Regions from separate parts of the Tsukamurella soli genome, predicted to be linked through region 1. Evidence: riboswitches for the same ligand, from Rfam matches in the RefSeq annotation. Region 1 holds a riboswitch; the other holds the start of a gene.
What was found. A riboswitch is a leader RNA that binds a small molecule or an ion and turns the genes downstream of it on or off. The one in region 1 is predicted to bind fluoride.
Positions count from the first base shown of each region.

Region 1 (5,890 bases):
ACGCTCCGCAGAAAAGTCGTCTTGCCGCCCTGGTTGGCGCCGGTCACGAACACCACGTCACCGTCGAACCCGTCGACGTCGTTGCCGACCGGGCGGTCACCCCGGCGGACCGCGAGCGTCGGGTCCACGAGCTGGATGAACGAGAAGCCGCGCGCTGTGGCCGGTCGAGCGGTGGGGAACGACACCGGCGCGCCCGCGGAATCCAGCGCGCGACACAGCCGGACGCAACCGAGATGGAAGGTCAGTTCGATGGTGAGGGCGCTGAAGAAGCCTCTGACGTGTTCCGCGGCCGCCGCGAGGATCTCGGCGACGGCCTCGTTGCCGTGGTTGCACAACTCGCCGAGCGCCTCCGCGCCGGCCAGGTCGCGCGGTGCGATCTCGAACGTCAGCGAGGAGTGCTCGAGCAGCGGGACGTAGTCGCGGACCGGAGGACGCCGGTTGCGCCGGAGGTGGTAGTCGGTGCCGTGGTTCGCGGTACCGAGGCGGGCGCTGATCGACTCCCCCTTCGGGAACCGCAGGCTGTCCAGGTACCCCTCGACGGACTTCACGTACGACTCGTCGAACTCGGTCGCCATCCGGGAGCAGAGGCTTCGCAGGCCGGCCGACCGGAACTGTCCTTCATGGCGGATGCAGCAGTCGCGAAGGTCCGCCAGGGCCGCCGTGTACAGCTTGAGGACCCCGACAGAATGGTACATCTGCCGGGCCGGTGAGGCTTTCGACAGAATGCCCAGGAAGGTCCGCCGCTCGCGGTCGAGTGCGTCCTGCGCGATGCCGTGGATCTCGGCGACGGCGTCCGGCGTGGCGATGCAGTCCCGGAGGACGTCCTGGCGATGGACGATGTCGTCGACATCGTCGGCCCCGACGAGCATGATGCGCCGAACGACGTCACGGTGTCGCGCGTCATCCGCCATCACCGCCACGAGGGCGTCGAGGTCGAGGTCGCGGATCAGGTCGTCGGCGTTCTCGGGTAGCGCGGGCAACGCCCGGACGTCACGGTCGCGATAGAGCAGTCTGGTCCTCATTCGGTCCTCCTCGACGACGCGGCCGACCGCTCCGCCCGGCGCCCGATCCGCGATCGCAGTGCGGGATAATCCAATCCGTGCAGCTTGGCGAGGACCTCCGCGTGCGCCACCCCGTCCGCCGGCCGCCGCACCACCTTGAAGGTGCGGATCCGCGGGTCGTCCGCATCGGCCTCCGCGACCATGCTGACGACCGTGGGACCGGCCTGTGTGAGTTCGTCGACGAAGGTGACGTAGACGGCCCGCAGGTCGAGCGCGATCATCCGGCGCATGATGGCCGCCCCGAGCAGCCGGGCGTCCCGCAACGACGTCGAGGCGAGCGACTCGTTGAGCACCATCACCGTTCGCGATGTCGCCGTCTCGAGGATCTCGTGTAGCCGGACCAGTTCCTCTTCCAAGCGGCCGTGCGCGTCCGCGCCCGACTCCTCCCGGGCGAAATGGGTGGCGATGGTGTCGCACAGGCCGATGGTGAGCGACCTGCCCGGCACCGGGACGCCGATCGCGGTCAGGTGGAAGAGCTGCCCGAACGTGCGGGCCAGCGTCGTCTTACCGCCCTGATTGGGCCCGGTCACGACCACGATGCGCTCCGGTCCCTCGGCGACGATGTCGTTGGTCACGATCGGGGAACCACTGCCGGACGACAGGATCGCCAGCGACAGGTCGTATGTGTCCCGGGCACGCACCATGACCGTGTCGTCCGACACCTGCGGGTAGGTGTAGCCGCCACCGACCGGAGCCGTGCGCGCCACGAAGTCGAGATACGAGAGATAGAACTGGATCTCGCGTTCGAGGAGGTCGACCTGGGGCTGCACGAACTGCCGATGCCGATCACAGAACGACTGCAGTTCGGCGAACACCGCCGGCTCGAGCTCCGCGACCAGGCCGAGGATCGTCTCCTCCACCGGGTTCATCGTCCCGATCCGCGTGCGCCGGGTAGACGGCTCGCCGTCGTCGTCGGGGCTCAGCCGCGCCAGCGCCGCCGTCACCTCCTGCTCGTAGTCGTCCGAGTCCTCGTAGGCGCTGACTCGGACGTGGGATCCCTTGATGTGCACCGTGTAGCGCACGCCTGTAAGGGCATCCGCGACAGCGCCCGCCGATGCCTCCAGTTCGGTGAACTCGGTGGCGAACGCCAGGTCCGAGAGTTCGTCGCGGAGATCACGGAGCCCCTCCGAGAGCATCACGACCTGCGCCAGACGCCGATCCAACCGCTGCACCGCATCGACGTAACCACGCGCGGCCTCGAGGAACCAGCCGTTGCGTTCGTGCCGGTCGCGAGTCTGTTCGGCGCGCTCCAGGCCGTCCCGGACCGCACGCATCCGCACGGCGAACTCCCCGGCCGCCTCGTGCAGCTCCGCGCTGCGCTCGAGGTCTTGGAACACGGCATGCCGGAACTCGACGTCGGCCGCGGTGGGCAGCGGGGTGTAGAAGTACGGTTCGAGCGCGTATCGCTCGCGGCCCGCGACGACGGCCGAGACCACCTGATCGAGATTGAGGTCGGCGAAGTAGGCGGGTGCGGTGTCGTCGACCGTCGACGCGGCGTCGGGGTCGGGGTCGCGGAACATGATGCTGCGGAGGGTCATCCCATCACCGCCTCGTGGTCCCCGAACGACTGTACGAGGCCCAACACCCCGAACCCGTTGCCCCGCAGTTCCTCCGGGAGCGAGCGCGCGACGGTGGCCGACTCGGTGGTCTCGACCGCGCCGATTCCCGCGCCGGCGAGGGCGAACGCCGCAGCCAGGCCCGCGAGGGCGTGTGGTCCGACGGCGAACGCCGCGTACCCGATCAGGTAGCAGCAGGTACCGCCGACGAAGACGGGGCGGGCGCCGACACGGTCCGCGAGGATCCCCGAGAGCATCGACCAGACGGTGGCTACGGCGTTGTGTAGGACATAGAGCAGGATCGCGATGCTGGTCGCCGCGGCGAGGTCGCGCTCGCCCGTGTGCAGCAGGTCCGTGGCCCGGAGGATCAGCAGCGTCGTTGCGACGTTGCCGAATTCGAACGACGCGATCGGTATCAGCGTGCGCGCGAAGCCCGCCCGTCGTAGCGCCGCGAGGTTGAACGCCAGGGCACGCCGAGCCTCCTCCCGGACGATGGTGCGGCGGGCGTCGCGCGCCGCGACCGAGATGGCGACGGCGGCGAGCACGCCCGGCACGATCGACAGCATCATCGTCTGCCGGACGCCGACGACGACCACCAGGGCAGACGCCAGCAGCGGGCCCACGATCGCGCCGGCGTTGTCGCCGGCGCGCTCGACACCGAAGGCCCGACCGTAACCCGCTCGAGTCGACAGCGTGGTGAGAAGGACGTCTCGCGCCGGTGAGCGCAGTCCGCGGGAGGACCACGCCACCGCGCGCAGAACGGCGACCTGCCAAGCGGCCGTGGAGATCCCGATCGCCGCGGTCGCGACGGCGGTACCGAGGTAGCCACCGGCGGCGATCCGGCTACGCCGCCGCGGGTCGGCTGCCAGCGGTCCGCCGGCGAGCTTCGCCAGCCCGGTGAGCGCATCGGCGAAACCGTCCACAGCACCCAGCACGGCCGGGCCGCTGTGCAGAGTGGAAGCGAGGAACGTCGGCAGCAGGCTGGTGACCGACTCGTGGCTCGCGTCGCTGAACAATGAAGCGGCGCCGACACTCCAGATGCCGCGTGTCGATCCGTCCCTGACCGGTTGAACAGTATCGGCCCGCACTGGCACACACTCCTCCCACGTGGAAGGAGCCATCAGCCTCGAGCAGGCGGTTCAGCCGTCCAGAACTGGTCCGGGTCGGCTCGGCGGAGATCCATCGCCGCATCTGGACCGTACCGCATTCGTATCGATTTCTGCAGTGCAATCGGAGGGTTCACGCAGGGCGTGGTGTGGCGAGCATGCCGCACCCTGACAACAGGTACGAGATCCTCGCGATTGCCGCCGACTACCCCCACTGAGACTGCCTTCGTTCGACGAGAGCGTCTTCGCAGACGGTCTCGCCTTCGACGGCTCCATCTGTCCGCGGCTTCCAGTCGATCGACGAATCCGACATGATGCTGGTCCGACGTCATCGCTGCTCCACTACGACGTGTCGGCCCGGCCCATCGCCGACTCGCGTCCGTCGTCTGCCGGACTCCGGACACCCTCTCGGATAGGCTCGCCGCGAGGCAGTTCCGCGACGAAGGGATATCCGATGTTCCGCTCCACCGCAGGCACCCTCCCCACCGAGGCGACGCCCACCGTCGGGGGCGTCCCCCTCCCGAAGGGCCGCGTCGTCACCGCGACCGAGGCCGACCACCCCGGCCCCGTCGCCTGGATCACCGAGGACATCCTCGAGGTCGAGCAGCTGCAGTCGCTGGTCCGCAAGCTCGCGGCGGCCTTCCCGCAGACGGGGCTGTGGCCGGTTCGCGCCCGAGGCCTGGACGACGACGATCTCGCCCGCCCCTGGCTCGACGGCGAGTTCACCGGCCCCGACGACCGCACCATCGAGGCGCTGACGGTGCTCACCGCGCAGGCGGTCGCCGACGAGGAGCCCGACTACCCGGACACCGACCCCGACTCCACCGAACCCGACCCGGTCACGGCCCTCGCAGCGCCGATCCCCGGGCCGGACCTGACGGCCGAGCAGATCGAGATCGATCACCCGGGGGGCCTCCTGCTGGTCCCCGTCGCCCGGCCGGCCGACGTCCCGGCCGCCCTCGGCTGGATCGGCGCGACCAACTCCGAGCTACGCGGCGCCGAGCTGACCGCCGTGCTGCGCTCATGGGAGGACCGGTTCGGGGCCGTGCTGATCGGCCTCGGCTTCGACACGATGACCGTCCAGCTGTCGCGCCTACCGCAGGGCGCCGACGAGATCCAGGCGATCCTGGGCGAGCACTACGCCTTCTGCGCCGACAACATCGACCAGGGGCTGCCGGCCGACCAGTACGCCGAGGGCCTGTCCGAGTGGCTGCACTGGGACTTCTGGTGGGACTGACGCACCGGTAGCGAGCGCCTCACTCGTCACGCAGTAGGCGGTCCCACACCCGCGACGCGATGTCGCGCGCGGCATCTCGGGGTCCGCGTCCGGCTCCGCGCCCCGCGTGCGCGGCGACCGGGGTGGCGGTGCAGACAGGTACGCCTCGGGGCGGTCCAGGAACCGGCGCCAGTGCGCGACGATCCCGAGGTCGCGCCAGGCGACGTCGACGGGGCCCTGCTCCGTGAGTTCGACGATCTGCGCTCCCGGCAGCGCGGTGAGGATCGGCGAGTGCGTCGCGCAGATCACCTGCGACCCGCTGTCGACCAGCGGGCCGAGCGTCTCGGCGAGCCGCAGGCAACGTGACGACCGCGGCGCCCGCCGCAACCGCCGTCCCTCGAAGGTCAGGTCCAGCGTGAGCGCCTCACCGAGCGGCGTCTTCGGGGTGCCGAGGTTGCCGCCGGGCACCGAGGCACGCCCTCCCCGGGAGTCCAGGCCGTACTGCTCGGCGATCGCCTCGACCAGAGTCGACTTGCCGGAACCGTTCTCGCCCACGAGGAAGGTGACGGGCGCGGTGAAGCGCAACCCGGCACCGTCGAGCACGGGCGCCAGCGCGGGCACGCCCCGCACCCACGCGGGCAGCTCCGCCCGCGCCTCGGGCCGCACGTACGCGCGCTCGATGAACATCGCTACGCAGGGTCCAGCGCCCGGTCGCGGGCGGGCCGGACGATGAACAGCACGGCCAGCCCGGCGAGCAGCACGACGATGATCCCGACGATGCCGGCCCGGTCGGCGTGGAACAGGGCGACGCACACACCGAACAGGGTGGGCGCGAGAAACGACGCCGCCCGCCCCGTGGTCTGATACAACCCGAACATCCGCCCTTCGTGCCCGGGCGGGGTGAGGCGGGTCATGTAGCTGCGCGCCGACGCCTGGGCGGGTCCGACGAAG
Region 1 covers NZ_BAABFR010000030.1:31,427-37,316, forward strand. Annotated here, with positions in the region: gene ABD908_RS11540 (MutS-related protein) at 1-1,022, opposite strand, end outside; gene ABD908_RS11545 (MutS-related protein) at 1,019-2,599, opposite strand; gene ABD908_RS11550 (MFS transporter) at 2,596-3,633, opposite strand; fluoride riboswitch at 3,722-3,813, opposite strand; gene ABD908_RS11555 (DUF4253 domain-containing protein) at 4,178-4,960, shown strand; partial or broken gene ABD908_RS11560 (AAA family ATPase) at 5,459-5,626, opposite strand; gene ABD908_RS11565 (MFS transporter) at 5,629-5,890, opposite strand, start outside.

Region 2 (5,890 bases), on a different contig from region 1:
AGCAGAGCACGGTCGAGCTGCTCGGTGACGACATCGTGACGGTGCTCGACGCCCTCGCCCCGACGGGGCCGGTCGTGCTGGTGGGGCACTCGATGGGCGGCATGGCGATCTTCGCCTGCGCGAGCCGGCACCCGGAGCTGTTCGGTTCCCGCATCGTGGGTGTGGGCCTACTGGGTACGTCCGCACACGGACTCACCGAGACCGGGCTCGCCGCCAACCTGACGAACCCGATCATCGACATCTTCCGCCTCGTGATCCGTTACCTGCCGACGGTGGTCGGGCACGGGCGGGAGATCGCGAAACCGCTGATCGGCCCGCTGATCGTGGCGGGCTCGTACGGCCCCGGCAGGCGCAGCGCGACCATGGAACGGTTCTCGTCGTCGATGAGCCTGACCGTGCCGCTGGCCACGATGGCCGGCTTCTTCACCGCGCTGGAGCGCTACGACGAGCGGGCCGGCCTCGCCACGCTGCGCCGAGTCGTCGCCACAGTGGTGTGCGGCGACCACGACTGGATGACCCCGCTGGGCAGCTCCGAGCACATGGCACAGGAGCTGGACTGCCGCTTCGTGGTGCTCTCGGGCGCCGGGCACATGCTGATCATGGAGGCCGCGGATAACGTCGCGCTGGAGATCGCCGAGCTGGTCGCCCGGGCGACCGTCGCGGCGTCGTGACCGTGCAGGTCCGCACGCTGCCGGAGGTGGAGGACACCGAGGCGCTCGGCCGTGAGCTCGCGGGCGCATTGGCCGCGGGGGATCTGGTGATCCTCGACGGCCCGCTGGGCGCGGGCAAGACCGCGCTGACACGTGGCATCGCCGCGGGACTCGGGGTGACGGGACGGGTGTCGAGCCCGACGTTCATCATCGCCCGCGAGCACGCGCCCGGGGCCGACGGTGGCCCCGGCCTGATCCACGTGGACGCCTACCGGCTCGGCGGGCTGGGGGAGCTCGACGCGCTGGACCTCGACTCGGATCTCGCGGACTCCGTGGTGGTGGTCGAGTGGGGTGAGGGTGTCGCAGAACGGCTCACCGACCGCCACCTGCACGTGAAGCTCACACGCGCGGCCGGCTCCGACGTGCGGACGGCCGAGTGGGAGTGGCGGACCGGAGGGGTCTGATCCGCCGGGGTGGCCGCTCCCGCGGCCGAAGTCGCGATACGCGCGGCGCGCGATCTCCGCCTGCTCCCGGGTCACGTCGACCACCTCCGTTGCGGTCTGCCGGAGCAGTTCGCCGAGCCGCGCCGCGACCACAGGATCGGTCACCGAATCCGCGACGATGCTGCACTCGAGGGCGGAGCGCACGGCGCCGGCCTGCGACTCCCCGGTGATCGCCGCGATCTTCTTCACCATCTCGTGAACGGCATCGTCCTTGATGTTCGTCGGGTAACGGTACGGGTGATGGCGAAGAAGCCGCGCCCGGATGGTTGAGGACTAGCGATCCTCTTGGGTGCAGATGCAGGCATGGTTGCCCTGTGGGTCGGCGAGCACCCAGAATCGCGGTGCGGCGGCATCGGATTCGAGCGTTCCACCCGCCGCCAGGGCGGCGGCGATCCGTTCTGGCGCCTCGCGCGGGTCGACGATCACGTCGAGGTGGAACCGCTGGCGCGGCGGATCATGGAGATCGGTGTCCTGGAACCAGATCGTCGTCCCGAAGCCGGTGCGGTCGGGCACGTCGCCGTCGGCGCCCAGCGGCGCGCCGAGTACCGCGGCCCAGAACGGCGCGATCGCGGTACTGTCCGCCGTGTCCAAGCCCAGCTCGACCACCGTGATCGCGGTCGGCCGCGCCGAGACGCCTTGCGCCGCTGCGATTCCCGAGAACGTCCGTGCCAGGGATATGTCCCGGTCGGTGACCTCGCCGGCGTCGTGGCTGGTCAACCGCACGTCGATGTGGCCGTACGTCAGAAGTATCTCGGGGTGGTGGTTCGCGGCGTCGGCGGCCGCGCCGAACGCGTCGACCAGCCGGACGCCGGCCGCGAACGACCCGGTCTCGAAGCGGGTGCGGAGGGTGCGGAGGATCGGCGCCCAGTCGGGGACGTCGGCGTCGCGGATGCGCTGTGCGTTGACCATGACTCCATCGTGCACCCGCCCTATGACAGATCGGGGCCGCTCGCCGTCGGCACCGCGCTGATCCGGGTCACCGCGTCGACCACGGCCTCGGGCCGGTCGAGGGCGACGAACGTCCGCGAGCCGGGGACCTCGGTGAACGTCGCGCCCGGGATCGCCGCTGCGAGTCGCCGACCGAGCGCCGGCGTGAACGCGCCATCGGCCATGCCCCACACCAGTGCGACGGGAGCGGTGAACGACTCCAGACGCGACGTCACCGCCGCCAGATCGGCCGGCCGTACCTGCCGGAGGAAGGCCACGAGGTCGTCGAGGATCGCGGCGTCGCGCAGTGGGGCGATCGCCGCCGCGGTGAACGCGGGATCCGGGTCGGTCGCGAGCAGTCCATAGCCCAGTGGTGAATTCCGTATCGATCGGAACCACATGGCGGGCAGCATGATCCGGGTGATCACCTTCGACTTCATCAGGCCCAGAGTGGCCTTGAAGGGCTGCGGTGGGAACTGGTCGAACGCGTCGCAGTTGGTCAGTACCAGCCGCCCCACCAGGTCTGGGCGCGCGTCCACGAGGAACTGGCAGAGCGCGCCGCCGGTGTCGTTGCCGACCAGGGTCGCGCCGCGCAGATCGTGGGCCTCGAGGAAGTCGGCGATCAGCCGCGCGGCACCGGCGGGGGAGCGGTCGGCCGACGACCCCCACGGGATGCGGTGCGAACCGAGCGGCCAGTCGGGGGCATAGCATCGGAATCCGGCCGCGCCGAGGCGGGCGGCGACCTCGTGCCACAGGGCGGCGGGTGCGAGCACACCGTGGACGAAGACGACGGGGGGACGTTCTGATCCATCGGGCCCGTAGACGCGGTATTCGACGGTTCCGGAGGGGAGTGAGGAGGTGGGCATCGAATGGCCTGCTCTCGTGCGAAGATTTACGAACACTCTGTATGAAAGTTACGTGCAACCTGTATGGAAGTCAATAGGCGGACCCAGGCCGACCGCACGGCAGCAACCAAGGCGGCCCTGACGGCGGCCGCCCGGCGCCTGTTCGCCGAGCACGGCTACGGCAATGTGGGCACCCAGGCGATAGTCGAGGCGGCCGGCGTGAGCCGCGGCGCGCTCTACCACCAGTTCGGGGACAAGCTCGGGCTGTTCACCGCCGTCTACGAGGACACCGAGGCCGAGGCGGTGGGACGCGCGATGGCGATCGTCGCCGAGGCCGGCGACGACGACCCGCTGGCCGCGTTGCTGCGTGGGTTCGACGAGGTCGTCGCCGCGCTCACCGACCCGGGGATGAGCAGGATCCTGCTCATCGACGCGCCGGCCGTCCTGGGGTGGGAGGAGTGGCGTGCGCGAGGTGAGGCCTACGGTCTCGCCGTCATCGAGGGGCTCATGAACCACGCGATCGCGATCGGCCGGATCCCCGATCAGCCGGTCCGCCCCACCGCTCACGTGCTGCTCGGGGCGATCGACGAGTCCGCGCTGTACGTCTCGCGCGCCGCCGACCCGGATCGGGCGCGTGCCGAGGTGCGTGCCGTCGCCGAACGCCTGATCGCGGCGCTCGCGTTGCCGCTCGAGGGCTGACCGCGCGGCCGGACAGCAGCTGCGAGGCGGCCGCACGGATGACGGGTGTGAAATCGGTCACAGTCCGCCGGTCGTCGCTGGAAACACGCCTGCCACGGCGCTTTCGGTCGCGCGTTCGAGTGGCATCGCCTATTCGATGCGGGGTAGTGTTCACCACCGGTGATGGAACTCGCCAGGGAGTATCGATCCCGAACCGCACCAGTGCTGATAGTTCCTGCGACACGAGTGTCCCGGTGGTCGGAGCCGACTCCGCGCCGGGACGGCGACTGCGGAGGAGGTACACGGTGCCCGACCACACGGCGCGGTCCGGTGAAGACGGTGGTACGGACGGCGGAGGTGCGGGAGCGCCCGCGGTGGAGATGGACCGATCCGGATCGGTGTTCGTCGACCACACGTCCGAGCGGTACACGCCCGGCGATCCCAACCTGGTAGTCGGTTGGAACGGTGATCCGTCCAGCGTAGCCGCCCTGCGGTTCGCCGCCGATCTCGCGGAACGCATCCGCGCCCGGGTCGATGTGGTGCACATCCACGACTTCGCCGACACCCCGATGGACCCGGACTCCGGCGACTGGGAGGAACTGGTCGACCAGCGCCTCGACGACCTCGCACGTGCCGCCAAGGAGCAGCTGTTGGGGGCGGTGACAGCGGGGTGGACCTATCACGTGGCCCGCGGTGAGTCGCCGTCCAAGCTGCTCCTGCGGGTTGCCGGCGAGGTCGGTGCGTATGCGGTGGTCCTCGGCAGCCCGCACAGCGGGCTGCTCGGTGTGCTCGACGAGTTCTTCGGCAACCGCTTCGCACGGGGGGTCATCGCCCACAACCACACCGTGCCCATCGTCCTGGTTCCGGTCGAGCCGACGGGTGAGCGGTCATGACCGGCCCACTCGTCCGTAAGGAGCAGACGTCGTCGCGGTCCGCCGCGCCGCGCCCACTGCACCTGCGTCCCACGAGCATCGCGCTGGTGTTCGTGGGCGGCGCGGTCGGGACCGCCGCACGGTACGGTCTGGCGCGCCTGCTGCCCACGTCGCCGGGGCACTTCGCCTGGTCGACGTTCATCGTCAACATGGTCGGCGCGTTCGTGCTGGGTGTGTTGCTCGAGACGCTCGTCCTCTCGGGGCCCGATCACGGGGTGCGCCGGCACACCCGCCTGCTGCTGGGCACGGGCTTCTGCGGCGGATTGACCACGTACAGCACGTTCATGCTCGACATCCACACGATGCTCGCCGGTGCCGACGTCGGCACGGCTCTGGTGTACGTGGTCGCGACGATCACGGGCGGCGTACTGGCAGCCACCGCGGGAGTCGCCATGGCGAGTCCGGTCCGCCGGATCGGAAGGGGCCTGCGGCGGGCGGTGCGACGGTGACCGCGCTGTTCGTCGTGCTCGTCGGCGGCTTCGGCGGGTCGTTGCGGCTCCTGGTGGACGGCGCGATCCGATACCGCTGGACCCGCATGGGCCAGTGGGCGACGTTCGTCGTGAACGTGACGGGTTCGCTCGTACTGGGCTCGCTCGCGGGCCTGCTGGCCGGCCACTCCATCGACGGATCGCTCGAGACGGTGCTGGCCACCGGCCTGTGCGGCGGTTACACCACGTTCAGCACCGCGAGCGTCGAGACGGTCCGGCTACTGCAGGAGCGACGCAACGTCGCCGCCGTCACCTATGCCACGGTGTCCCTGCTGGTGTCCTTGGGTGCCTGTGCGCTGGGGTACGTGGTCGCTCGGTAGCACCCGAGCGCTCAGTAGACTGCACGGGTGTTCGTCCTCGCCCTCGACACGGCCACGCCGTCGCTCACGGTGGGCGTCGTCGACCTCGACCCCCACGCCCCGCATGCCGCGACGGTGCTCGCCCAGCGCGGCCAGACGAATTCGCGCGGCCATGCGGAGGTGCTCACCCCGTTCATCCTCGAGTGCCTCGCCGAGACCGGGGTGGCGCGTGCGGACCTGGGCGCGGTCATCGTCGGCTGCGGACCCGGTCCGTTCACCGGACTGCGGGTCGGCATGGCCACCGCCGCCGCGTTCGGCGACGCGCTCGGCATCGAGGTGCACGGCGTGTGCAGCCTGGACGCGATCGGGGTGGGTGGTGACGGTGACGTCCTGGTGCTCACCGACGCGCGGCGCCGAGAGGTGTACTGGGCCCGATACGCCGACGGTGTCCGGACCGCCGGGCCCGGCGTGTGCGCACCCGCCGAGTTCGGGCTCGACGGTGACTGGCGCGCCGCCACCGTCGACGGTGGCGGGGCGCGCGTGCTGGCCGAAGGTGCGCCGACGCCCG
Region 2 covers NZ_BAABFR010000081.1:15,546-21,435, forward strand. Annotated here, with positions in the region: gene ABD908_RS19985 (alpha/beta fold hydrolase) at 1-671, shown strand, start outside; gene tsaE (tRNA (adenosine(37)-N6)-threonylcarbamoyltransferase complex ATPase subunit type 1 TsaE) at 668-1,114, shown strand; partial or broken gene ABD908_RS27685 (hypothetical protein) at 1,241-1,345, opposite strand; gene ABD908_RS20000 (VOC family protein) at 1,427-2,062, opposite strand; gene ABD908_RS20005 (alpha/beta fold hydrolase) at 2,083-2,946, opposite strand; gene ABD908_RS20010 (TetR/AcrR family transcriptional regulator) at 3,010-3,624, shown strand; fluoride riboswitch at 3,774-3,848, shown strand; gene ABD908_RS20015 (universal stress protein) at 3,909-4,496, shown strand; gene ABD908_RS20020 (fluoride efflux transporter FluC) at 4,493-4,984, shown strand; gene ABD908_RS20025 (fluoride efflux transporter FluC) at 4,981-5,343, shown strand; gene tsaB (tRNA (adenosine(37)-N6)-threonylcarbamoyltransferase complex dimerization subunit type 1 TsaB) at 5,371-5,890, shown strand, end outside.
Region 2: it holds a riboswitch for fluoride, as region 1 does, so the genes downstream of both, ABD908_RS20015 (universal stress protein) here and ABD908_RS11550 (MFS transporter) in region 1, are expected to answer to the same signal.